2 regions of the Chryseobacterium sp. BIGb0232 genome follow, and region 1 is predicted to be linked to the other one. Evidence: riboswitches for the same ligand, from Rfam matches in the RefSeq annotation. Region 1 holds a riboswitch; the other holds the start of a gene.
The links. Region 1 has a riboswitch for thiamine pyrophosphate ahead of pnuC (nicotinamide riboside transporter PnuC). Riboswitches for the same ligand answer to the same signal wherever they lie in the genome.
Positions count from the first base shown of each region.

Region 2: another riboswitch for thiamine pyrophosphate. It lies ahead of thiM (hydroxyethylthiazole kinase); the one in region 1 lies ahead of pnuC (nicotinamide riboside transporter PnuC).

Region 1 covers NZ_JANUEH010000011.1:138,021-143,591, forward strand. The annotation lists gene M2372_RS20680 (methyltransferase) at 1-419, opposite strand, end outside; gene M2372_RS20685 (hypothetical protein) at 655-1,686, opposite strand; gene pnuC (nicotinamide riboside transporter PnuC) at 1,673-2,269, opposite strand; TPP riboswitch at 2,297-2,400, opposite strand; gene M2372_RS20695 (HPP family protein) at 2,650-3,252, shown strand; gene M2372_RS20700 (hypothetical protein) at 3,258-3,602, shown strand; gene M2372_RS20705 (TIGR01777 family oxidoreductase) at 3,632-4,540, shown strand; gene nudK (GDP-mannose pyrophosphatase NudK) at 4,567-5,148, shown strand; gene M2372_RS20715 (DUF2750 domain-containing protein) at 5,253-5,571, shown strand, end outside.
Region 2 covers NZ_JANUEH010000013.1:83,430-89,000, forward strand. The annotation lists gene tenA (thiaminase II) at 1-64, opposite strand, end outside; gene thiD (bifunctional hydroxymethylpyrimidine kinase/phosphomethylpyrimidine kinase) at 51-884, opposite strand; gene thiE (thiamine phosphate synthase) at 881-1,516, opposite strand; gene thiM (hydroxyethylthiazole kinase) at 1,513-2,310, opposite strand; TPP riboswitch at 2,372-2,465, opposite strand; gene M2372_RS22115 (carbon starvation protein A) at 2,525-4,366, opposite strand; gene M2372_RS22120 (alpha/beta hydrolase) at 4,561-5,571, opposite strand, start outside.

The DNA.
Region 1 (5,571 bases):
TTATAATAAGTCCAGAGTGGCATTCCGTGGATATGATCAAAAGGGATCTTCTCTGTCTGAACAGCGTAGGTAAGTTCACCATAAGCGGGAAAATGTTCATTCATTATAGTGAGTACAAAATTCTTGGCTGTTCCGGGGACATCAGTCTGTAAAGCTGCTCCAAAGTCATTTAATGCAAAGGTTTGGCTTTCTGATTCCTCAAAAATACCAACGCTGCTTAATGCTCTCATAATCCGATACAGTGCTTTTTCATTAGAGTGAGTTTCTTTCGCCAACGAAGAGATTGTTTTGGAACCATCTGCTAAATGGTCTGCAATGTCTAATTCTGCAGCAGTCTTTACACAGCCGGCCAGCCATACACCTCCTAATACTTCAAACATTTTTAAAGTAAACTCCGGTTTTACGGGATGTTTTTTCATAGTCATCGTTTTTTGATTTGGATTTAAGTTAAAATATTATAATTCAACACTACGTGAAATTATAAATTTTATTCTCAAAAAATCGATATTTAAATAAAAAAAATAAGACATTAAAATGATTTTAATAAAATTTATTTAGACACACCTTAAACACCTCTAGATTTATTTCTATTTAAATAATGAGGTTAGATGCAAGACTAGAATTGTAAGCTCCTTTAAACTTTAAAAAACCGTTTTACTGAGCAGTAAGGTCAAATTTGTTTTCCCTCCTAAAATTAGAATGCTGTGTTGCTGTAAAATAATCACAAAAAACCTGATACACTGTAGAATCTGTATGACTTGCCTTTATTCCTAACTGAAAATAAATATCCAGAATCTGATGTGATAAACCTTCCACTACATCTGACGAATAATTGTGAATTTTCTCTTGTTTTTCAAAAGAAATGGTTGCAAAATCATTGAGCAAAGATTCAATTTCATTGGCAAATTCAATTATTCTTTCCATCTCTTTCTCTATTTTTTCATTGAAAGAATGTAAGTCAAGATGAGGTCGGATTTTAATCGCTTCTTCTGAAAAATGAGAGGCCATTCCCAAATAATTAACCAGTAAAGTTAAATCAGCAAAAATCCTAAATGGAATTTTATCCAAGACATCATCCGTAAAAAATTCATCATAAATAAAACTGTAATCTTCCGAAATTTTCACATTCTCAACTTTAAAAGAGTATGTTCCGGTTGCTTTCATACCCATTGATTTCCAATTCGGAATGATTTCAGCTTTATTTTTTGAAATAACAAATGATCTTATCATTTCGAAACCCGATTCATCAAGCAAAGGTTCTCCTTTTTCTGTCAGTTTAGCATTTAAAGTAAAATGACTTAGATGTGGTGCTCCTGTTGCAAAATGCCAAAGTCCGTTCATTAAAAAAGTTCCATCGGCTTGCTTTTCTGCCGTTCCGCCAATCATTCCGCTTCCGCCGAAGCAGGTTTTAGAATCGGAAAAAAGCTCTTTAGCAATTTTGGGGGTTAAATTTCTTGAGAAAAAATTGGCTCCTGAACATAAAGTCAGCATCCAACCCAAACTTCCATCGATTTTTGACCAGTCAAACAAAACAGATAGCCCTTCTCTTAAACGAAATCCCAATCCGCCATACATTTCAGGAACCCAGATCTGGAGCAGTCTTTCCTTATGAATCTGATTGATTACCGATTGCGGAACTTCAGAGGCTCCGTGCATTTTTTCTCTTATTTCCTTATGCGAAAGCATTTTTCTTGTTTTTAATAATTCTTCGCCACTCCAGATAACCTGAAATAGCAACAATGAATAAGAAAGCGGTCAGAATTGAATATAAATAAAGACCTTTATGGATTAGCAGCGGAATCGCAATAATATTGCTTATATTCAGTAAAATCCAGTTTTCAATTTTTCTGCGTGCCATCAACCACATTCCTGCCCAGGCAAAAGCACTTACCAAAGAATCCAAAACCGGAACGTCAGAATCGGTAAAGTTTGTCAGAAAAACCCAGAAAAGGCAGAATGTTCCTATTACAATTCCTGCGGTAATCAGTTTTTCCTGATGAGTAGTTTCAGAAATAGCAGTTTCCGTTTTTCGTTTCCCGAATTTCCAATACAGCCATCCATAAATGCTCATCACCAAATAGTAGAGATTTAAGGTAAATTCCGCATAAAGTTTAGCGAAAAACATGACATATAGTGAAAGTAAAATTCCGGCAATCCCGAAAAGATAGGTATTGGAATTGTTTTTCCGTGCCAATAAGACCTGAACTACTGAAAAGAAGACTCCAAGCCATTCCTGCCATGTTGTCTGTTGTAAAATTTCCTGCATCAAATTAACTTACATAAATTAAATGATGAGATGATCAATCAAAAAAATCCCTACGTCGGCATTATCCGAATCAGGTGTGGAAAAATTTCCCGGGTATCATCTCAGCCGCTATTGCAGCACCCCATTGAGGACACAAATTTGATGTTTTTTAACGACAATAAAAAATAATTCAGCTATTCTTTTACCACAAAAGAAACAAAAGATCTTTCTTATGACTTAGATTTTGAAAAGAAAACATAAATTCAGATTTTGCAGATTTTAAAAACTGCCCGCATCTTAATACGATCCATTTACAAACGGATAATTCTGTATCTTTGCTTTATTAAAAATATCCAACCGGTTTTTTGTAATAATTAACTATCAAATAAAGCAGGCCAATCTCAATGAAGAAGACAATAAAAAGAACGTTCAGAGTTTCAAAATATGTAATCTATAAAGAGACTCTGGTTGATTACAAGGAGCATTTCTGGTCATTCTTAGGTGCTTTTTTCGGAATTGGACTGATTGCTTTTATGCAGTCTCATTCTTTAGCACAAACAGAAAATATATTTCTGATTGGTTCGTTTGGGGCATCCAGTGTTCTTATTTACGGAGCTATTCAAAGTCCGCTGGCCCAGCCGAGAAACTTGGTGGGTGGACATGTGCTTTCTGCATTAGTTGGTGTTACGGTTTATCAGATTGTTCCGGATATTATATGGCTTTCTGCCCCATTGGCGGTAGCCTTTTCTATTGTCTTGATGCAGTATACGAAAACCCTGCACCCTCCGGGTGGAGCAACAGCACTTATTGCGGTAAGTTCTACCGGAAAAATTCCGGAATTGGGGTATTGGTATGTTATCTCTCCGGTTCTCTCGGGGTGTATTATCCTGTTGCTTGTGGCTTTATTCTTTAACAATATAACGCCAAACAGGAGTTATCCTTCACACAGCAGTTTTATGAGATTGCTAAGGAAAAAACATGCTCATGGACACAAAGTGAAAAATTAAAAGTTATGAATTGCCTGGAATGTGGTGAAAAAATTATCGGAAGGTCTGATAAAAAATTCTGCAATGATGCCTGCCGAAACGCCTATAACAATAAGCAGAACAAGGATTCTACGAACCTGATGCGAAATATCAATAATAAGCTCCGCAAGAATTACAGGATTCTTACGGAAGTAAATATTGATGGCAAAACAAAAGTTGCCAGATCCAAATTGGAAAGTCTGGGATTTGATTTCGATTATTTCACCAATCTGAAAATTTATAAAAACGGCTCTGAGTATAAGTTTATTTATGATTACGGTTACAAAATTTTAGAAGAAGACTTTGTTTTGATTGTTAAAAATCAAGCATAAATATACCTCACACCACAAAATATATTCCTATGAAAGAAGTTGTTTTGATTACCGGAGCAAACGGTCTGATTGCAAAAGAACTGGCAAAAAAAATAAGCAATGAATACGATGTAAGATTTCTTACCCGGAAAAAAAGACAGGCAAACGAATATGAATGGGATCTGAGAAAAGGAACCATTGATGAAGCAGCCTTCGAAAATGTCTCACATATCATTCACCTGGCTGGCGCTAATATTTCAGAAAAGCGATGGACAGCGGAAAGAAAAAAAGAACTGATTTCCAGCAGAGTGGATTCTGCCACTTTATTACGAAATACTTTAAGAAAAAGGGAGATTAAACTAAAATCTTTTATTTCTGCCTCAGGAATCAATTTTTACGGAACCAATACTACAGAAAAAATATATTCTGAAAATGACCCTCCCGGACATGATTTCCTTAGTGAGGTTGTGGTTCTGTGGGAATGTGCTGCCGATCATTTTAAGGAACAAAACCTTGCGGAAAGAGTGGTCAAAATCCGTACAGCGGTTGTTCTTTCCGAAAAGGAAGGGGCTCTAAAGAAAATGCTTCCTCCAATACAATATGGTATTGGTTCTGCTTTGGGAACGGGAAACCAGTATATGCCATGGATTCATATTGAAGATATTTGCTCCATTTATGAGCTGGTCTTAAAAAACAATACCCTTCACGGCGCTTATAATGCAGTATCCCCCCAGCACGCTACCAATGCAGAGCTGACAAAGAAAATTGCTGAGGTTTTAAAGAAACCTTTATTCATGCCGAATGTTCCTTCTTTTGTTTTAAAGATGCTATTTGGTGAACTGTCAAGTGCTATATTGGAAGGTTCCAGAGCTTCTTCATACAAAATTCAGAATACAGGTTTTCAATTTAAATTTCCGGATCTGAAAGATGCCTTAAAAGATCTATTAAAGACTCCATAACTCATAAAAAGAATTCAAACAACAATATGCAAAATCCTAATATTACTATTTTAAAAACAGATATTTTATCAGATAACTGGTATACTTTAAACAAGGTCACTTTCACCGTTCGCAAAAAAGACGGAACTAATGAAACCCAAAGCAGAGAAGCCTATGACCGTGGAAACGGAGCTGTTATTTTGCTTTACAACAAAATTTCAAATTCTGTTATTCTGACCAGACAATTCAGATTACCTACCTATATTAACGGAAATACTTCCGGAATGCTTATTGAAGCCTGTGCCGGTCTTTTGGATAATGATAATCCTGAAGACTGCATCAAAAGAGAAACAGAAGAGGAAACAGGCTATAAAATCTCCAAGGTTGAAAAGGTATTTGAAGCCTATATGTCACCCGGTTCTGTAACGGAAATTCTTCATTTTTTCATTGCTGAATACTCCAATGATATGAAGATTACCGACGGTGGCGGTCTTGAAGAGGAAGGAGAGCAGATTGAAGTGTTGGAATTAACTTTTGATGAAGCGTTGACCATGATGGATTCCGGAGACATCAAAGATGCAAAAACGATTATGCTGTTGCAGTATTTGAGGATAAAGGGAATTTTATAAAGCTATATTTGCAATTAGCCAATCTTAATCTATCCATTAATTCTGATCTCTATATTCCAGGAAATCATTATATCTTTAATAATATTAATTTAAATTAAACACCAATGCTTCAGGACCAAATTACCCTACAGAACCGTTATAAAGATTTCATTAAAAAAGTAAGTGAAACAGAGACCGTCTATGGCTTAAAAGATGACAGAGGATATGCTACCTCCTATTCGAATGATCAGGAATATGAAGACGGTGAGCCTGTGAAAATCATTTGTTTCTGGTCTGATGCCGCAAGGGCGAAATCCTGTGTAAGCAAAGAATGGAACCGCTATGAAGCCACTCCTGTTCCACTCAATGAATTTCTGGAAAACTGGTGTCTGGGAATGAACAGTGACGGTTTGCTTGTGGGTGCTGACTTTGACAGCAATCTTT
Region 2 (5,571 bases), on a different contig from region 1:
GCATATCAAGGATAGATTGATAATGTTTTTCTATTGCGTTCCAAGTTTGTTCAGACCATTTCATTTTTGATAAGTTTTTGAGGATTAAAAAAGTGATTCAACGGTCCGTTTCCATGACCTGTTTGTGCATCTATTCCGTTTTCTATGGCTTGGTAGATATATTGCTGTCCTAGAGAAACAGCCTCGTAAAGGGACTTGCCCTGAGCAATATAGGCGGCAATAGCAGATGACAGTGTACAGCCTGAACCGTGGGTATTATTGGTGTTAAATTTTATTGTTTCAAAAGAATGAAAATTCTCGTGTTCATCATAGAAGAGGGAAGTAATGGTTGAGGTTTCCTGATGACCACCTTTAAGGAGAATTGTTTTACATCCCAGTTTTTTGATCTTTTTTCCGGCCGTGTATAAATCTTCCAATGTTTCTACTTTCATATCTGCTAAAATGGAAGCCTCATCCATATTGGGAGTGATCACATCAGCAATGGGGAAAAGTAATGTTGTGAGTGAGGTGATGGTTTCTTCTTCAATTAAACGATGCCCGCTGGTGGCAACCATTACAGGGTCAAAGACAATAGGTATTTTAGGGTATGCTGCCAATGTGGAAACAATGGTCTCTACGAGTTGAGGCGTATGAACCATTCCAATTTTTATAGCATTAGGAACAATGTCGTCCAGAATTGCTTTTATTTGATCAGCAACTGCTTCTACAGGAATAGGGTATATTTTTCGTACTCCTTGTGTGTTTTGTACAGGCAAGGCCGTTAATACTGATGTTGAAAAGCAGCCTAGAGCAGAAGCTGTTTTAATATCAGCCTGGATACCGGCACCGCCGCTTCCATCGAAACCTGCAATAGTTAATACTGAAGGGTATTTGTATTTTTTCATTTTACAATTTCATTTTTTAATTCATACGCTGCTTTTTGGGGATCAGCAGCACTGCATATTGCAGAAACTACGGCAAGACAATCTGCTCCGGCGCTGATGACAGCTCTAGCGTTTTCAAGATGAATATTTCCTATTGCGACCAAAGGTTTTTTCGTAATCTGCCTGATTTGAGTAATGCCTTCCAGTCCCCATTCTATAACAGTATCTGTTTTGGTTTTTGTTTTAAAAACAGGACTTATTCCCAGATAGTCGGCTGCAGCAGTTTGTTCATTGTCAAGCTGAGCCAGATGTTCTATAGAATATCCAATTATTTTATTGTTGATCAAAGGTCGTTGTCTTAGATCCTGAGGAGTTGCATCACTGTTGCCAACATGTATTCCAGCTGAATTTACTTTTTCAGTAACGGTGATATTATCGTTGATGATAAGAGGAACACCATATTTATCTGTAATTTCAATAAGCTGCAGAGCTTTTTGAAGGAAGACTTCGGTGCTGTCATTTTTTTCACGAAGCTGTATCATATCCACACCCCCTAAGATTGACTGTTCTGCGACTTTCAGAAAATTTTTCCCCATACAATCTGTTTCAGAAATCACAAGGTATAATGAGTAAGGAAAAATATTGATACTCATGATATTTCAATTTCTAAATGGTTGGTAAATTCCTCTTCGGTAATGTTGTATAGCTTATCTATCAAGTTGACTTGAAGACTGCCCGGACCTTTGCTTTCACGAACAGTCAGTTCGCCTGCTATTCCCAATAATGACATTGCAGCGGCGGTACCTGATACTTTATCTTCTGCAATACCTATGAATGCGCCGATTAAAGCTGTTGCAGAACATCCCAGACCCGTTACTTTGGTCATGAGAGCATGTCCGTTTTTGATCTGTATAGATTGATCTCGGCTCAGGATAATATCCGTTTCACCCGAAATGCATACAATAGTGTTATATTGATTAACCAGGATTTGTGCGGCTTCAACAGCATCATTACTTGCTGCGGTGCTGTCTACTCCTTTGGTTACTGTTGTATTCGTTTTAGCGAGTGCAATAATCTCAGAAGCATTGCCTCTGATCACTGTAGGATGGAATTGTAATAGCTGATGCAATATCTGATCGCGAAAAGAGGTCGCTCCTGCACCTACCGGATCCAATATCCATGGTTTATGGAGTATATCAGCAGTTTCAGCAGCCATAAGCATAGATTCAGCCCAGTATTCATCGAGGGTACCAATATTAATAACCACCGAATGGGATATATTGACCATTTCTTTGATTTCAGAGTGGGCGTGTGCCATAATCGGAGAAGCTCCTGCAGCCAAAAGAGCATTGGCCGTATTGTTCATCACTACATAGTTGGTAATATTATGAACAAGAGGAGACTTTTGTCGTACAAGTTGAACTTGTTCCCAAAGATTTTTTTCCATTGTTATGATTAAAAATAAAAATAGCTTTAGGAAAAAATCCGGAACAAAAGACATCAAGAAATCATGTCATTTTGCTTTTCCCTACGTCGGTGTAAGCCGTATCAGGTTCAAAGGGACTCTCTCAATTCTTTTCAGAATACCCCCTAAAGCAAAACAAATGTATAAAAATTATCAGAGGAAGCAAAAACCTTTAATGGATTTTGTAGAAAGCCTATTATCTCTCTACCAGTTCTTTCACCGGTTCTCCATAATGATCAATCTCTGTTTTGTTAATTTGCAGTAACTGATACCATTTTCTGAAAGCTCCTATAAATACAATAAGCATAAGGATCATTGCTGTTGCTGCCAATGCGGCAAGTAAATACTGCCCTTTGGGAATATAAATAGAGGTTACCTGAATATAACCGGCCCAGAATGTAATGATGGCCATAAACACGCCGGGAATAGCTGAACACAATGCATACTTTCCCCTGTTCATTCTTATCAGCATCGTTGTACAGACAATAAGTCCACAGGCCGCCAATAGCTGATTACTGATTCCGAATAACGGCCAGATACTGTTTACATTCCCTGTATACACCAGATATCCCCAGGCAAAAGTGAAAAGAAGACTGCTGATGATGATTCCGGGAATCCAGTTTTTATCATTAAATTTTGGAACTACAGATCCCAGCATTTCCTGCAAAAAGAAACGGCCCACCCTTGTTCCTGCATCAATAGCAGTAAGGATAAAAACAGCCTCAAACATAATCGCAAAATTATACCAATAAGCAGTCAGCTGATCCATATATGGGATTTTATTGAAGATATGAGCCATCCCAACGGCAAGGGATACGGCACCTCCTGTTCTGCCATAGAGGTCAATTCCAATTTTCTGTGAATAGTAATCAATATCTACACCGTGTAGAGAAGGATGAGTGGCAAGGAATGAATCATAAGCCTCTTTCGGGGTATTGATGGCAAAATAATCCCCTGGCATTAATGTACAGGCGGCAATAAGGGCCATTAATGCTACAAAACCTTCTACAAGCATAGCCCCGTAGCCTACAAAAAGAATTTCTCTTTCTTTATTCAGCATTTTGGGCGTGGTACCCGTAGCAATTACAGCATGGAATCCGGAAATTGCTCCACAGGCAATAACAATAAAAATAAAAGGAAGTACCGGGCCTCCTATAATGGGGCCTCCACCGTTTACAAAAGCTGTGATAGCAGGCATCTGCACCGTAGGATGTATAACAATTACCCCGATAGCCAGCATAATAATAGTTCCTATTTTTAAATAAGTGGAAAGGTAATCCCTTGGAACTAAAAGGAGCCATACCGGTAATACGGAAGCAATAAAACCATACAACGGAATGGCAATGGAAATTGTTTTAATATTCCATGAAAATAAATTATTCATGGTTGGATTCTGCATCAGCCCATGACCTCCGATAATTCCGGCAATCAATAGAATACCTCCTAAGATACTTGCAAACAGAACACTATTTTTTTTATAGCGCATAATCAATCCCATAATGATGGCAATAGGCATGGTAATCACTACGGTAAAAAGAGACCACGAAGCTTCATGCATTGCATTGATGCATGCCAGAGATAAGCCCGCCAGTGTAAGAACCAGGATAAAGAGGATCGCAAAACCTGCTACTGTTCCTGTTGCTTTCCCTATTTCTTTTGAGGCAATAGTCGCAAGGCTTTGACCTTTATGTCTCACGGAAGCAAAAAGGACAACCATATCATGAACACCACCTCCCAGTACACAGCCTATTAAGATCCATAGTGCACCGGGAAGATATCCGAACTGTGCAGCGAGAACAGGTCCTACTAGTGGTCCGGCTGCTGCGATAGCAGCAAAATGATGCCCAAAGAGTACATTTTTATTCGTTGCTACATAATCTTTACCATCTGCAAATTCTACAGCGGGAGTCATATTTTCATCATTAAGTTTAAGAACTTTATTGGCAATAAAAATACCATAGAAGCGGTAAGCTATCGCGAAAATAAGAACAGAAACAAATATGAGGGTAAGCGCGTTGATATTGTTTAAAGAATCCATGTTTCTTATTTTTTTTAATGAATAAATAATTAAAATATTGTTTTATTGTAAATAATGTAAACAATGGCCAAGGTAATTATTTTTCAGGTAAAAAATATGAATATGTATATCAATCTAGCATATTTGTTGTTTTGTGTTTATTTAAATATTTTATTTACAGTTGTTTGTGTTTTCTTGATCTTAGAGGATGTATATTATTTCTTTTGGGAGATAATAAAATCAACCATCTGATCGGTCATTTTATCCAGAGTCTCTTTATCTGTGGTTGAAAAGCTATGAACCCCGTTCTCAATAATAAGTAAAGAAGTCTGTATTTTTTCTCTTTTTAATTTCCTGTGTAGTTTTTTGGCCTGGCTTAAAGGAACCACTTTATCTTTATTTCCCTGTACAATTAAAGTAGGAACACCTTCTGAAGCATAATTAACAGGAGAAACTGTTTTTAAATAGTCTATAGCTCTTTGCTGGTCTTTATTCAGATCATAGCCGGAAATTCCTTTTACGAGTCCCTGCTGCAGACTAACAATCTTTTTGGACATCATTTTTATCATAGAAACAGGAATTGTACCCAGCCCGGTATGGAAAAGCTTATTCAGATCTGCGGGACCATAATGATCAATCACATAATTTACTTTTGCAGAATAAGAAGAAAGTTCCTGACTTCCAATAAAAGTATTGTCGGGCGTATAGGCTGCCAACAGTGAAAGCTGCGCTCCGGCAGAAGCTCCGAAAAGACCAATATTATTAGTGTCAAAATTATACTTCTCCGCATTTTTTCTAACCCATCTTACGGCATCTTTAGTGTCTTCCAAAGGTAATGGGAAATGGGTATTGTCGTTAAGAAGTGTGTAATTGATGCTGATAATGGCATATTGCTTTGGGGTGAGTTTTTTTATGGTTGTTTCTACATAATCATCTGCATGAATCACTTTATCACCTTCTATCCAGCCACCACCATGTACATAGATTAATACGGGGATTTTTTCAGCAGAAATATTTTTCGGCATATAAAGATCCAATGCAATGGGATCTCCTTTTTTATTGGTTTTGTATACAATATTTTCGGTAAGCGCTGTGATTTCCGGAAGTAGGATACTTTTTACACGAGGAGTTTTAGGAGGCGGTCCTTGTGAAAAAGATTGTGAAAAAAATAAACTGGAAAAGATTAAAAATAAAACAAAAAACAGGTTTGTAAAAAACCTGTTGAT